Regions from separate parts of the Paraburkholderia sabiae genome, predicted to be linked through region 1. Evidence: riboswitches for the same ligand, from Rfam matches in the RefSeq annotation. Region 1 holds a riboswitch; the other holds the start of a gene.

Region 1 (7,042 bases):
CCGGCGCGGGCCAGGACATCTCGAAGGGCGGCAACGCCATCACCAATTCGGCCGAGAAGCATTCGGACTGATACGGCATCCGTTCAGCCGTTTCGATTCGGTTTCGATCCATCATTGCAAGCCGCCGCGTCACACGCGGCGGCTTTTTTTGCGCCTTGCTTCGCGCGTTGCCGACGCAAAACAGAACGGCGGCTCATTTGCATGAGCCGCCGTGCCGTCCCCCTGCTTCTGCCTGTTATCGCGCCTTGCCGTCCTGATCCGTCATTGCCTCATTGCGTCACTGGCCGTTCAACGTATTCGTCAATTCCAGCGCCGGCTGCGAGGTGTTGCCGCCCTGCGCGACCAGCAGGTGAATCTGGTTCGGCAGCAACTGCGTGAGCGCGCCGCCGATGGGCACCGACGTCACCAGCCAGTCCGCGTTGTTCGCGAGGTCGAACGAACTCGACTGGAAGATCGGCGTCTTGCTGCCCGCCGTCGTGGCGATCAGCACATACGTGCCGCCCGACACATAGACGGAATCCTGACCGCTCGCGGGCACGGCGTTCTTGAACGACACGCCTGCCATCGTCGGGCTCACGCTCGAAATGTTCGTGTTGCCCGGCGGCACCAGGTACAGGTCGAGGTTGGACGAGTTCACCGACGCGTTGAACCCGCGCAAGCGCGCGCTGCCCGACAGCAGCCCCTTGTCGAACGGATCGTCGATCAGGCCGATGTCGGTGCCCGTCGAACCCGGCACGGCGATCACCGTGTATTCATGACCCTTCGCGACGTCCGGAAACGAGCCGCTCGCGAGCGGCGTCGTGCTGCCGGAAGTCGCATACGCAACCGTCGTCGCGCCCGTGTTGATGTTCGCGAAGTTGGTCACCCCCTTGTACGCGATGCTCTTCTGCAATGCGCTGCCGTTGACGAGAAAGTCGACCGTCGGGCCGCTCGGAATCGCGTGCACGAAATGGATCAACGGATTCTGCAACCCGAGTTCCTTGCCCACGTCGTTCGAACTGCCGCCGCACGCCGACACCAGTGCAGCCGCTCCGACGAGCGCCGCCACCGTTCTGATAATTTTCATCTGCCACCTCTCCCTGATTGAGCCCGAAGCCCGTTATGTCATGCGTCCTCGAGGTCGGTCAGCGCTCGATAAACCGGTTTTGCCCGCATCGATTGGACGATTGCGCTCAGCAATCGCTGTGCCGCGCCGCCGATTGCCGACGACATGCGAATAAACCCGTCATCCGGAATGAAAGGGTTGGAGGCAATTAGAATTTTTCCTCGGAGGTTTTGCGCAAGCTCGCGTGTATCGTTCGAGCGCGTCCACTTTTACATGGTGCCTTGCATGTCTTACCCGCGGCTCCTGGCCGAACTCGATCTGGGCTATACGCGCCTGCGCAATCGCGTCGTGATGGGCTCGATGCATACGGGCATGGAGGACCGCTTCTGGAACTATCCGAAGCTCGCGGCGTACTTTCGCGAGCGCGCGAAAGGCGGTGTGGGGCTGATCATCACGGGCGGCATTTCGCCGAATCGCGAGGGCTGGCTGCTGCCGTTCGGCGGCACGCTGAACTCCGTCTTCGATCTGCGCAATCACCGCAAGCTGACGCGCGCCGTGCATGAAGAAGGCGGCAAGATCGCGCTGCAGATCCTGCACGCCGGACGTTACGGCTATCAGCCGCTGGTCGTGTCGGCGTCGGCGTTGAAGTCGCCGATTTCGATGTTCAAGCCGCGCGCGCTGACCACGGCCGGCATCGCCAGAACGGTGCGCGCCTATGCGCACTGCGCGCGGCTCGCGCAACGCGCGGGTTATGACGGCGTCGAGATCATGGGCAGCGAAGGCTATCTGCTGAACCAGTTCCTGTGTCCGCGCACGAACCGGCGCGACGACGCCTACGGCGGCACGCTGGAAAACCGCATGCGGATCGCGCGAGAAATCGTGCAGGCCGTGCGCGCCGCGTGCGGCGAGCGCTTCATCGTCGTGTACCGGCTGTCGCTGATCGATCTCGTCGACGGCGGCAATACCTGGGATGAAACCGTGCAGGTCGCTCAGGCGCTCGAAGCGGCAGGCGTCACGATGTTCAACACGGGCATCGGCTGGCATGAGGCGCGCGTGCCGACCATCGTCACGTCCGTGCCGCGCGCGGCGTTCGCGCCGTTGACGGCACGTCTGAAAGCGGCCGTCAACGTGCCCGTGATCGTCTCGAACCGCATCAACACGCCCGAGGTTGCCGAAGATCTGCTCGCGCAAGGCGCCGGCGATCTGGTGTCGATGGCGCGGCCGCTGCTCGCTGATCCCGAGTTCGTCGTGAAAGCCGCCGAAGGCCGCGCGCACGAAATCAACACCTGCATCGCCTGCAATCAGGCTTGCCTCGATCACACGTTCGAGAACAAGCGCGCGACCTGTCTCGTCAATCCGCGTGCGGGCCGCGAAACCGAACTGGTCTACACGCCGCTCGCCGCGCATCAGAAGCCGCGCGCCGTCGCCGTGATCGGCGCGGGACCGGCTGGGCTGTCGGCCGCGACGGTGGCGGCCGCGCGCGGGCATCGCGTGACGCTGTTCGATGCGGCGGCGACCATCGGCGGCCAGTTTAATCTGGCGATGCGCGTGCCCGGCAAGGAAGAATTCAGCGAGACGATCCGCTATTTCGACAGCCAGCTACGCAGGCATGGCGTCGACGTGCGTCTCGGCACGCGCGTAGATCCCGCGCTGCTTGCGGCCACGCCATTCGACGACGTGATCGTCGCGACGGGCATCGTGCCGCGCCGTCCGCCGATTCCGGGCATCGACGGACCGAACGTGCTGTCGTACGTCGACGTGCTGCGCGGTGCGCCTGTCGGGCGGCGCGTCGCGGTGATCGGCGCGGGCGGCATCGGCTTCGACGTCAGCGAGTTCCTGCTGCATCGCGCGGACGAGCCGCTGCCGCTGTCGCGGCAAGCGTGGATGGACGAATGGGGCGTCGATCTGAACGTCAGCGAGCGCGGCGGTCTCAAGACGCCGGGCGTCTGCGATCCCGTGCGCGAAATCTGGCTGCTGCAGCGGAAAACGGGCAAGCTCGGCGCGGGGCTCGGCAAGACTTCGGGCTGGGTGCATCGCGCGGCGCTCGTGCGCAACAAGGTGAAGATGCTCGATAGCGTGACGTATCGGCAGATTGCGGAGCGCGGGCTGCTGATCGAGCGCGCGGGCAGCGAGCAGTGGCTCGATGTCGATACGATCGTGGTGTGCGCGGGACAGGAGTCGTTGCGCGATCTCTACCCTGGTTCGTCCGGGTCGCCCGCTGCGACCACCGCCGGCGGGCCGCGCTTTCATGTGATCGGCGGGGCGTCGGTGGCGGCGGAACTCGATGCGAAGCGCGCGATCCGCGAAGGCGCTGAACTGGCCGCGCGGTTGTAGCGCGGCGTCGGCACGGCGATGGCGGGCGTTATGCCGGTTTCGCCCGCCGCCGCAAGTCGAACCAGAATGACAGCCCGACGCTCGCCAGAATCACCGCTGTCGCGATGACCGTCGAGCGTGTCACGGGCTCGCCGAGCAACAGCGCGCCCAGCGCCACGGCAACGACCGGGTTCACGTACATGCAGGAACTCGCGATGATCGGGCTCGTATGCCGGATCAGAAAGCCGTAGGCGACATAGGCGGCCATCGTGCCGATCAGCATCAGGTACACGAAGGCGAGCATCGGCAGGAAATGCACCTCCATCATCCGTTCGCCCGACACCCACGCGACCATCGTCGACATGGCGCCGCCGAGTCCGATTTGCAGCGACGTCGACAGAAACAGGTCCGACGGCAGCTTCAGGCGCGACGCGAGGTGTGCGCCGCCCGCCCAGAACAGCGCGCCGCAGAGAATCGCCAGACTGCCGCCCGCCGAGCCCTGCGACTGGTCGCCGTGACTGAGAATGGCGATGCCGACCAGCCCGAGCCCGACGGCGAACCACTCGCCTCGCGCGATCTTGCGCCCGGCGATGGCCGCGATGACGGTCGCGAAGAGCGGCACGGTCGCAACCATCACGGCCGCCGTGCCCGTACCGACAGTGCGCATCCCGTAGGCGAGCATGCCGCTCGACAAGCCGACCAGCATCGTGCCGACCAGCCCGGCGTTGCGGATTTCCGTGAGCGGCGGCCAGACGGGCTTACGGCGCATCGCGAAGATGAACAGACCCACGCCCGCGAAAAAGTTGCGCAGACCCGACATCAGGAGCGGCGGGAACGAGCCGAGCGCGACGTGCACGGCCAGGTACGTCGAGCCCCAGACGATATAGACGACGCCCAGCGCGAGCGCGATCTGTCCGCCGTGCGATTGCGGCAGGCGGAACGGGAAACGGTCAGGAAGATTGAATGCCACGTTCAGCCCGCCCGTGCCAGTGCCAGGGCCGCGGCCCCGCTGAATACGCACGAACGGGACGGCAGACGCCGCGTCGACGACACGGCATGAGGGGCAAAACGGGCTGGCATGGCAGTAGAACGGTAGACGACAGTCGAACGGTTGTCGGACGGCAAGTGAGCACCAGGTCAATGGCGCGAATTGATGGCTTTCTCGATGCAGAATGCAATAACAGCAGCCAACGGGCGCGAAACGCCGCGCCGCCGAGCATTATGCAATATCTGGACAACGCTTCGGCAAGAGAATCGTAACTTTCGTTGCAAGGGAGACGAAAAGGTTAAATAGGTGGCGATCGTGGTGCCGTCTTCGAGGGAATCGCCAGATGCGACGGCCGCGCAGATGTTTTGCTTAGGCTGACTGATTAATTGTCGATCGTGATCCGGCATGACGGCCCGTATCGGGCATTAATGAGATTGCGGACTGCATCGCGGACACGGCACCCGACAACCCCGCAATCCCGATGAAAGCCAGCCGCAATGGGCTTCTTGCGCGTGTCGGCCGATACGTCGCCCGGCGCTGCCGCCTCAATTTCGAGACGTGTTGCCAAACCCCGCCCCGCCAGGTTATCGTGTGCGCTGCTAACGCGGGGGTCCTGCGTTGTGCGTCGCCGGGAAGCAGAACGGCACCGCATGGCGTGGGTGAGAAATACCCTTTGAACCTGATCTGGATAATGCCAGCGCAGGGAAGCGTTCGGGCTCGCCGCTTCACCTGCCGCACCGTCTCACCCTCCTCGCGCGAACCCGGTCCACTTCCCCGTCTCGTTCTCCTGCGTAGCTGTTACGCCCCACAATTGCATGGAGAAGACGCATGAACGCCAACCCGAAATTCATTTCCGCGAACGCGCACGTCGACGAGGCCGCCGTCGCGCCGCTGCCGAACTCGCGCAAGGTCTACGTGACCGGCTCGCAACCCGACATCCGCGTGCCGATGCGTGAAATCACGCAGGCCGACACGCCGACGGGCTTCGGCGGCGAGAAGAATCCGCCCATCTACGTGTACGACACGTCGGGCCCGTACACCGATCCCGATGCGAAGATCGACATCCGCGCCGGCCTGCCCGCGCTGCGCCAGCGCTGGATCGAAGCGCGCGGCGATACGGAATCGCTGCAAGGCCTGTCGAGCGATTACGGCCGCGAGCGCGCCGCCGATCCCGCTACCGCGCAACTGCGCTTTCCCGGTTTGCATCGCACGCCGCGCCGCGCTGTCGCCGGCCGCAATGTTTCGCAGATGCACTACGCGAAGCAAGGCATCATCACGCCGGAAATGGAATACATCGCGATTCGCGAGAACCAGCGCCGCGCCGAGTATCTGGAAAGCCTGAAGACGAGCGGGCCGAACGGCGCGAAGCTCGCCGCGATGATGGGCCGCCAGCATCCCGGCCAGGCGTTCGGTGCGAGCGCATTCGGCCCGAATGGCTTGCAGGCAATCACGCCCGAATTCGTGCGCGAAGAAGTCGCGCGCGGCCGCGCGATCATCCCTGCGAACATCAATCACCCGGAAAGCGAGCCGATGATCATCGGTCGCAACTTCCTCGTGAAGATCAACGCGAACATCGGCAATTCGGCCGTGACGTCCTCCATCGGCGAGGAAGTCGACAAGATGACGTGGGCGATCCGCTGGGGCGGCGACACGGTGATGGATCTGTCGACGGGCAAGCACATTCATGAGACGCGCGAATGGATCATCCGCAATTCGCCCGTTCCCATCGGCACGGTGCCGATCTATCAGGCGCTCGAAAAGGTCAACGGCAAGGCTGAAGACCTGACGTGGGAAATCTTCCGCGACACGCTGATCGAACAGGCCGAGCAAGGCGTCGACTACTTCACGATCCACGCGGGCGTGCGTCTGCAGTACGTGCCGCTTACGGCAAACCGGATGACGGGCATCGTGTCGCGCGGCGGATCGATCATGGCGAAGTGGTGTCTCGCGCATCATCGCGAGTCGTTCCTGTACGAGCACTTCGAAGACATCTGCGAAATCATGAAGGCGTACGACGTGAGCTTCTCGCTCGGCGACGGCCTGCGCCCCGGCTCGATCTACGACGCAAACGACGAAGCGCAGCTCGGCGAACTGAAGACGCTCGGCGAACTCACGCAGATCGCGTGGAAGCATGACGTGCAGGTGATGATCGAAGGTCCGGGCCATGTGCCGATGCAGCTCATCAAGGAGAACATGGACCTGCAGCTGGAATGGTGCGACGAGGCGCCCTTCTACACGCTCGGACCGCTGACGACGGACATCGCGCCAGGTTACGACCACATCACGTCGGGCATTGGAGCTGCGATGATCGGCTGGTTCGGCACGGCGATGCTCTGCTACGTGACGCCGAAGGAGCACCTCGGCCTGCCGAACAAGGACGACGTGAAGACGGGCATCATCACGTACAAGCTCGCCGCGCACGCCGCCGATCTGGCGAAGGGCCATCCGGGCGCGCAGGTGCGCGACAACGCGTTGAGCAAGGCGCGCTTCGAGTTCCGTTGGGAAGACCAGTTCAACATCGGCCTCGATCCCGACAAGGCACGTGAATTCCACGACGAAACCCTGCCGAAGGATTCGGCGAAGGTCGCGCACTTCTGCTCGATGTGCGGCCCGCACTTCTGCTCGATGAAGATCACGCAGGACGTGCGCGACTACGCCGCGAAGGAAGGCATGAGCGACGTCGACGCGCTGAAGAA
Region 2 (7,042 bases), 1.6 Mb from region 1:
ATCCGCGCGCGCGGTGAGCAGGATCACGGGGATGTTGTCGCCTGCGAGGCGCAGCGCGCGTAGTGCGCTGATGCCGTCGAGCTCCGGCATCATGATGTCGAGCACGACGAGCGCGGGCCGCTCGTGCTGAAGCGCCTGCTGCAACGCCATGCCGTTTTCGAGCACGGAGACCGTGAAGCCGCGACCTTGCAGATAGTCGCGCACGATGTCGCGGACGACGGGGTCGTCGTCGACGACCATAATGGTTGAGTTCATTCAGGCGATAGTAGAGAGTTGGCGCTTCGCGCGGAAGGTTGGGGTGCTTTCCAAATCTTTCGCCTGTAAGAGGTTTTTTTGTCTGCGACGCTAGTCGCCATTCTGGTTTTTGCTTTTTTGTTTTTTGCTGCGCTGGCGTTTGCGGTTTCGTGGCTGGCGTCCGCGATTTCGTATCGGTTTATTAGCGTTGCCCCTGTGCGGGGCGGCACCTACTTTTCTTTGCAGCGGCAAAGAAAAGTAGGCAAAAGAAAGCCGCTTTTGAACCTCCAGTGCCTGCCAGGATAACACCACGGCACACGGCCTCTGAGCGGCCGCGCAGCGACGTCCGCACTCTGTAGAAAGCCCGCAGTCAACTGCGCACGGCGCAAAAACCCCGCACACAGTCTGGAGCACATACCGCCGCAATCAAGCCGACGGCAACACGCAAAAAACAAGCGGACCGAATGTGCTCCAAGTGGATGTCATCTTTCGCGCCGCGCGCGCCTGACTGCGGGCTTTCTACGGAGTGTTTGCGTCGCTGTGCGACAGCTCGATGAACGTGTGCCGTGGTGTTATCCAGGCAGGCACCGGAGGTTTGAAGCGGCTTTCTTTTGCCTACTTTTCTTTGCCGCTGCAAAGAAAAGTAGGTGCCGCCCCGCACAGGGGCAACGCATGAAGCACCGATACGAAACCGCGGATGCCAACGACAAAAGAAAAAAAACCAAACCGCGTTAGCGAAAAATCAATTCCCAAGAGCAGAAGTCTGAATAGTCTCAGGCGACGACAAATTCTCAACCTGATTCACGACCATCTTATCGATCAACCCATCAAGCTTCACAGAAGCGCTAGAAAACCGGTCAACCCCAAGCCCACCAGTCTGATATCGAGCAGTAACCAGAATCCGCCCATGCTGAATCAAAGTAAGATCGATCATGGAAAGATACTGAGTAGCCTCATCGCTAAACGACCGTTTGCCGTAATCGACAGAAGCGTTATAGACGAGACGCGCCTCGCACCCGGCCGGCGACGTGCCCGGGTTATAAACATCCGAGCGAATCCCGCGCCGATCAAGCGCAAGTTGCAGCGCAGGTACGAAGTCGCCGACCGACACCATCTGGTTCACCTCGATGCAAACGGCGCCAATCTTCGCGCGCCGTCCGTTGACGAAGGTCGGCGACGAATAGTTCGACGCGATCGCGTAGCCCGCCTGGATCACGGAACCCGTCGCGTCCGCGGCCGTGATCAGCGTCCACGCGCAGCCGCCCAGCGACAGTACGCATGCCGCCGCGAGCACGATCCGCAGAACCTGCGCGAGAGAAGGGGCAATCACGATGGGCTCGCGAACACGTAGTTGAAGTGACGTCGGCTGACGAACGGACGCTTAGCGCGCGATGCGCAGACGCAGTTCGTTCTGGCCTTGCACGCTCGCCGTGACGCTCACGCGGCGGTCAGCCGTCTTCACGATGAAGTGCTGGCGCGTCGGCGTGTTGAGGTCGTGCACGACGTTCGGAAAGCACGCGGCAATGTCCGCGCCGATTTCTTCGAGCGGATCGTTGACGAAGCCATCGGCTTCCCAGTGCGCGCGCCAGCGGCAATCGTACGAATGCGCGCTCGCACGGCAGTCGTCGATCTGATCGACGCCCGGCAGCTTCGCAGCCGGTTCGTCGCGCAGCTTCTTGAAGTCGGCGGACGACACGATGTGCGACAGCGCCGGGCAGACATCGGCGGGTTCGGCCTGATGCACGGGCGTGCTCTGCGCGGCGTTCGCGGCCGTTGCGAAGAGCAGCGCGGCCGTCGCCGTCAGCGCGGCGTTGCGGCCGGACTGTGCAAGTTGAAGCGACGAACGAAGGGACAAGCGGGAAAACGAGAGAAGGCGGCGGTCGAATGACATGGCAGGTATTTCCAGTGACGTTGAAGATGCGTCGCGGGCTGCGCCAGGGGAGCGTTTGGCCCACGATGCAATGGTCGCTGGAATTGACCGCGCGCAAAGCACGGAACAGCGCATGCGCTTCGAGAGTGCTTTCGAGCTGTTTGGAAATCTTTCGAGATGTTGCGTCAGTTCGGTGACGCGTAAGACTTGAGCGTGACGGGCGCGGACTCTTTTTCAGATGTCGCGCCCGTCACGGGCATCATGCAAGCGCCGCGTCGCTTACGCCGCTTCGCGCTCGATCGCGCGTTCGATGAAGAGCGTCTGGTCGTGGAACGCTTCGAGCGTCTTGCGATGCGCGACGCTCACGATCGCCGCGTTCGGCAGGCGCTCGATCAGCGCGTTGTAGATGTTGCTTTCGTTGTCCGGATCGAGCGCGCTCGTCGCTTCGTCGAGGAACAGGAAGTCGGGCTGCTGCAGCAACGCGCGCGCAGCCGCGAGACGCTGCTGCTCGCCCGGCGACAGCGAGCGTTCCCAATGCGACGATTCGCCGAGCCGGTCCGCGAACTCCGACAGACGGCAGACGGTTAGCACTTCGCGGCATGCTTCGTCGGAAAACGCCGACACGTCCGACGGATACGCAAGCGCCGCCTTCAGCGTGCCGATGGGCAGATAACTGCGCTGCGGGATGAACAGCAGCTTCGCGTCGGCGGGCATTTCGATCGTGCCTTCGCCGAATGGCCACAGGCCCGCGAGCGTGCGCATCAGCGTGCTCTTGCCCGCGCCCGACGGACCGCGCACGAGCCAGCGCGACTTCGGCGCGATACGGAACGAGCCGACGTTCGCCATCGCTTCGCCGTCGGGGCGTTGCAGACGCAGGTCCGTCACGTTGATCGAATCGGTGTCCGTCAGGTGCACGTTGATGCCGCCATGTGCCGTGCCTTCAACGACCGACTCATGCAAATGTTGCGAGCGCATCACGCGATTGAATTCCCGCAGACGGTTCACGGTAGCGCGCCATTCGGCGAGCGAATCGTAATTGTTGATGAACCAGGAAAACGAATCGCTGACTGTGCCGAATGCGCCCGTCACCTGCTGATACACGCCGAGCGAAATCGACTTCGAAAAATACTTCGGCGCGGCCGCGATGTACGGAAAGACAATGGCCAGCTGCGAGTAACTGATCACGACGATATTGAAGCGTCGCGTGAAGCGCATGATCAGACGCCAGTTGTCGCGGATGTGTCCGAACACGCCCTTGAGCGCCTGCTCTTCCGAACGCTCGCCCTGATACAGCGCGATCTGGTCGGCGTTCTCGCGAATGCGGATCAGCGAGAAACGGAAGTCGGCTTCCACGCGCTGCTGCTGGTAGTTGATCGACACCAGCGGATGGTTGACCTTGTGCGTCACCCACGAACCGAGCGCCGCGTAGACGAGCGCGGCCCACACCATGTAGCCCGGAATCGAGACCTCCGTGCCGAACACGTGGAACGCGAGCGCGCCCGACAGGTTCCACAGGATCACGATGAACGAGAACAGCGTGACGGTGGTCGACAGCAGTCCGAGCGACAGATTCAGCGTTGCGCTCGCCAACCCTTGCAGGTCGGCGGAAACCCGCTGGTCGGGGTTGTCGGCGAGACTGTCGCGCTCGATCCGGTAATACGCGCGATCGCCGAGCCAGTCGTTCAGATAGCGGTTCGTGAGCCACTGCCGCCAGCGGAATTCGAGCATCTGGCGGAAGTACGTCCGGTACGAACCGAGCAGGATCAGCGCGAGCGCGATGACCGTGAACTGCAGCAGCGATTCCTTGAAGACGGGATAGTTGTACTGCTGGATCGCATCGAAGAACGTGCGCTGCCAGCTGTTGAACCAGACGTTGGCCGCGACCATCGTCATGTTCATCGCGATGACGAGCGCGAGCAGTCCCCGCGCTTTCCATCGATCCTCGGACACCCAGTAGGGCTTGATGAGGCCCCACGCGGTGATATCCGACGGATTTTTCGAGTTGTCGATCATAAGCGTCCTTTCATACGGTCGGCCCGGGCGGCGGCGCGATGCGTTGCGCCGCTGCATGCCTGCGGGTTCATGGCCCGGGCTGCGATTGTTCCGGCAGCGACTTAATCTGAACTTAAACGGACGTTTCACTACGCCCCGACACGGCCGCTCGAACCCGACAGCAGCCTTGCAACGGCGCGGCATTCCGTCCGCATTGTCGCGTGCCATTGTGCCAGAGCCACAGCGAACCTCGCCAAAATCAGCCACCGCCGATTGCGGTCTGTACGGGTTTGCGGCGCGCGCGGCTTTTATGGTCTAATGGTCTGGACGAAACAGGGGTGCTTCGTGCGCGGGCAGTCGCTGCGGCGAGGCTGAGAGAAACCCTTCGCACCCGATCCGGGTAATACCGGCGCGGGAAGTTTTCGGGAAGTATTTCCTGGAAGTTCTCCTTCCGCCGGGTCGGCGCTCCCGTTGCATCGTGAGCGCCCAATGCCCGGCTGGCCTTGCCCGCCGGTTTCGTCCTTGGGTACGAGCGCACTTCTGCCGTACGGATAGGATTCGATGACCGTTCATTCTTCAGTTATTTGCGTCAGTGCTGCTGGCTTTGCCGGCCGTTTCGCCGTGGGCGCGCGGTTTGCGACGTCCGGGGTTTGCTCTGGAGCCGCACCATGACGACCTCTGCTCAACCGGATTTCGCCGTGATCGGCGGCGGGCTGTGCGGGCGTCTCGTCGCGTGGCAGCTTGCGGGCGACGGGCATCGCGTCGCGCTGTATGAGCGCGGCGATGCCGCCGGTTCGAACGCGGCTGCGTGGGTCGCGGCCGCGATGCTCGCGCCGCTCGCCGAGGCCGCCAGCGCCGAGCTGCTGATTACGCGGCTGGGCGCGGCGTCGCTGGAAACGTGGCCGACGCTGCTCGCGCATTTGCCCGAGCCCGTGTTCTTCCAGCGCAACGGCTCGCTGATCGTCTGGCATCACGGCGATCGCGCCGAGGCGCCGCTGTTCGAACGACGCCTGCGCGCGAATGCGCCCGCCGAACTGCTCGACGGCGGACTGGTGGCGCTGGCAGGCGCACAGGTCGGTGCGTCCGAACCGGCGCTCGCGGGCCGCTTCACGCAAGGCTGGCTGCTGCCGTACGAAGGCCAGCTCGACAACCGGCAGGTGCTGTCGGCGCTGGCGGCGGGACTTGCCGAGCGCGGCGTCGAGACGCACTGGAATACGAGCATCGACGATAACGCGATGCCGCCTGCAAAGATCACGATCGACTGCCGCGGACTCGGCGCCAAACCGGCGATGCCGACGCTGCGCGGCATTCGCGGCGAAGTCGCGCGTGTGCACGCGCCCGGCATCGGTTTGACGCGGCCGGTGCGTCTGCTGCATCCGCGCTATCCGCTGTATATCGCGCCGAAGCAGAACGATCTGTATGTGATCGGCGCGACGGAAGTGGAGGGCGAGGACATGTCGCCCGTCAGCGTGCGATCGGCGCTCGAATTGCTGAGCGCGGCGTTTTCGGTGCATCCGGGTTTCGGCGAGGCGCGCATTCTCGAACTGAACTCGCAGTGCCGCCCGACGCTGCCCGACCATCGTCCCGTGCTGCTGTGGGATGGCGCGCGCACGCTGCGCGTGAACGGCCTGTATCGGCATGGCTACATGATCGCGCCCGAAGTCGCGGGCGAAGCGGTGCGGCTCGCGTCGGCGCTGCTCGATGGCCGCGTCGCCGATTCCGACGGTTTCGCCGACTGGCAGCGCAACGCGCGCTGGAGCGAACTGTTCCGGCTCGATGACGCGCACGCGCGCTCCGCCGTCACTCTCAACGTTTGAACATAACGCTATGGATATTCAGATCAACCAGAAGCCGCTGTCGCTGCCCGAAGGCGCGACCGTCGCCGACGCGCTCAGCGCGTTTGGCGCGCGGCCGCCGTTCGCCGTGGCGCTGAACGGCAATTTCGTCGCGCGCGCGCAGCATGCGGCGCGTGCGTTACAGGCAGGCGACAAGCTCGACGTCGTGCATCCCGTCGCGGGCGGCTGAAGCCGTCACGCTAGACGCACTGTCACTGACAAGGACACAAACATGAACTCACACGCGAACGCTCCCGCCGACGCGCTCACGCTGTACGGCCACACTTTCCAGAGCCGCGTGCTGCTCGGCACGTCGCGCTATCCGTCGCTGCAGTCGCTGTCGGATTCGATCGCGGCATCGAAGCCGGGCATGGTCACGGTCGCGCTGCGTCGCCAGATGAGCGAAGGCGGCGCGGAAGCCGGCTTCTTCGATCTGCTCAAGCGCCACGGCGTGCCGCTGCTGCCGAATACGGCCGGCTGCCAGACGGTCGGCGAGGCGGTCAACACGGCGCACATGGCTCGCGAAGTTTTCGAAACCGACTGGATCAAGCTCGAACTGATCGGCGACGACTACACGCTGCAGCCCGATCCCGTCGGTTTGATCGAAGCGGCTGCGCAACTGGTGAAGGACGGCTTCAAGGTGCTGCCGTATTGCACGGAAGACCTCGTGATCGGCCGACGTCTGCTCGACGCGGGCTGCGAGGCGCTGATGCCGTGGGGCGCGCCGATCGGCACCGGCAAGGGCGTCGTCAATCCGTATGGACTGCGCGTGCTGCGCGAACGTCTGCCCGACGTGCCGCTGATCGTCGATGCCGGTCTCGGCGTGCCGTCGCATGCGTGCCAGGTGATGGAGTGGGGCTTCGACGGCGTGCTGCTGAACACGGCGGTGTCGCAGGCCACGCATCCCGAAACGATGGCTCGCGCGTTCGCGATGGGCGTCGAAGCGGGCCGCGAAGCGTATCTGGCCGGCCCGATGGCCGAACGTGAAACTGCCCACGCGAGCACGCCCGTCGTCGGCATGCCGTTCTGGCATCAGGATGGGAGCGCAGCAGCATGACGGAAACTTTGAAACTGTCGGGTCGCGACCTGTTCTGGCCGCCCGCCGATGAAC

What was found. A riboswitch is a leader RNA that binds a small molecule or an ion and turns the genes downstream of it on or off. The one in region 1 is predicted to bind thiamine pyrophosphate.
Region 2: another riboswitch for thiamine pyrophosphate. It lies ahead of QEN71_RS27940 (FAD-dependent oxidoreductase); the one in region 1 lies ahead of thiC (phosphomethylpyrimidine synthase ThiC).

Annotation. Positions count from the first base shown of each region.
Region 1 covers NZ_CP125295.1:1,211,367-1,218,408, reverse strand. The annotation lists gene QEN71_RS05500 (entericidin A/B family lipoprotein) at 1-71, shown strand, start outside; gene QEN71_RS05495 (DUF4397 domain-containing protein) at 278-1,066, opposite strand; gene QEN71_RS05490 (NADPH-dependent 2,4-dienoyl-CoA reductase) at 1,331-3,379, shown strand; gene QEN71_RS05485 (EamA family transporter) at 3,408-4,328, opposite strand; TPP riboswitch at 4,943-5,070, shown strand; gene thiC (phosphomethylpyrimidine synthase ThiC) at 5,175-7,042, shown strand, end outside.
Region 2 covers NZ_CP125295.1:6,210,584-6,217,625, reverse strand. The annotation lists gene QEN71_RS27960 (response regulator) at 1-255, opposite strand, end outside; gene QEN71_RS27955 (hypothetical protein) at 977-1,561, opposite strand; gene QEN71_RS27950 (hypothetical protein) at 1,616-2,125, opposite strand; gene QEN71_RS27945 (ABC transporter ATP-binding protein/permease) at 2,384-4,117, opposite strand; TPP riboswitch at 4,421-4,531, shown strand; gene QEN71_RS27940 (FAD-dependent oxidoreductase) at 4,765-5,913, shown strand; gene thiS (sulfur carrier protein ThiS) at 5,924-6,121, shown strand; gene QEN71_RS27930 (thiazole synthase) at 6,164-6,988, shown strand; gene thiE (thiamine phosphate synthase) at 6,985-7,042, shown strand, end outside.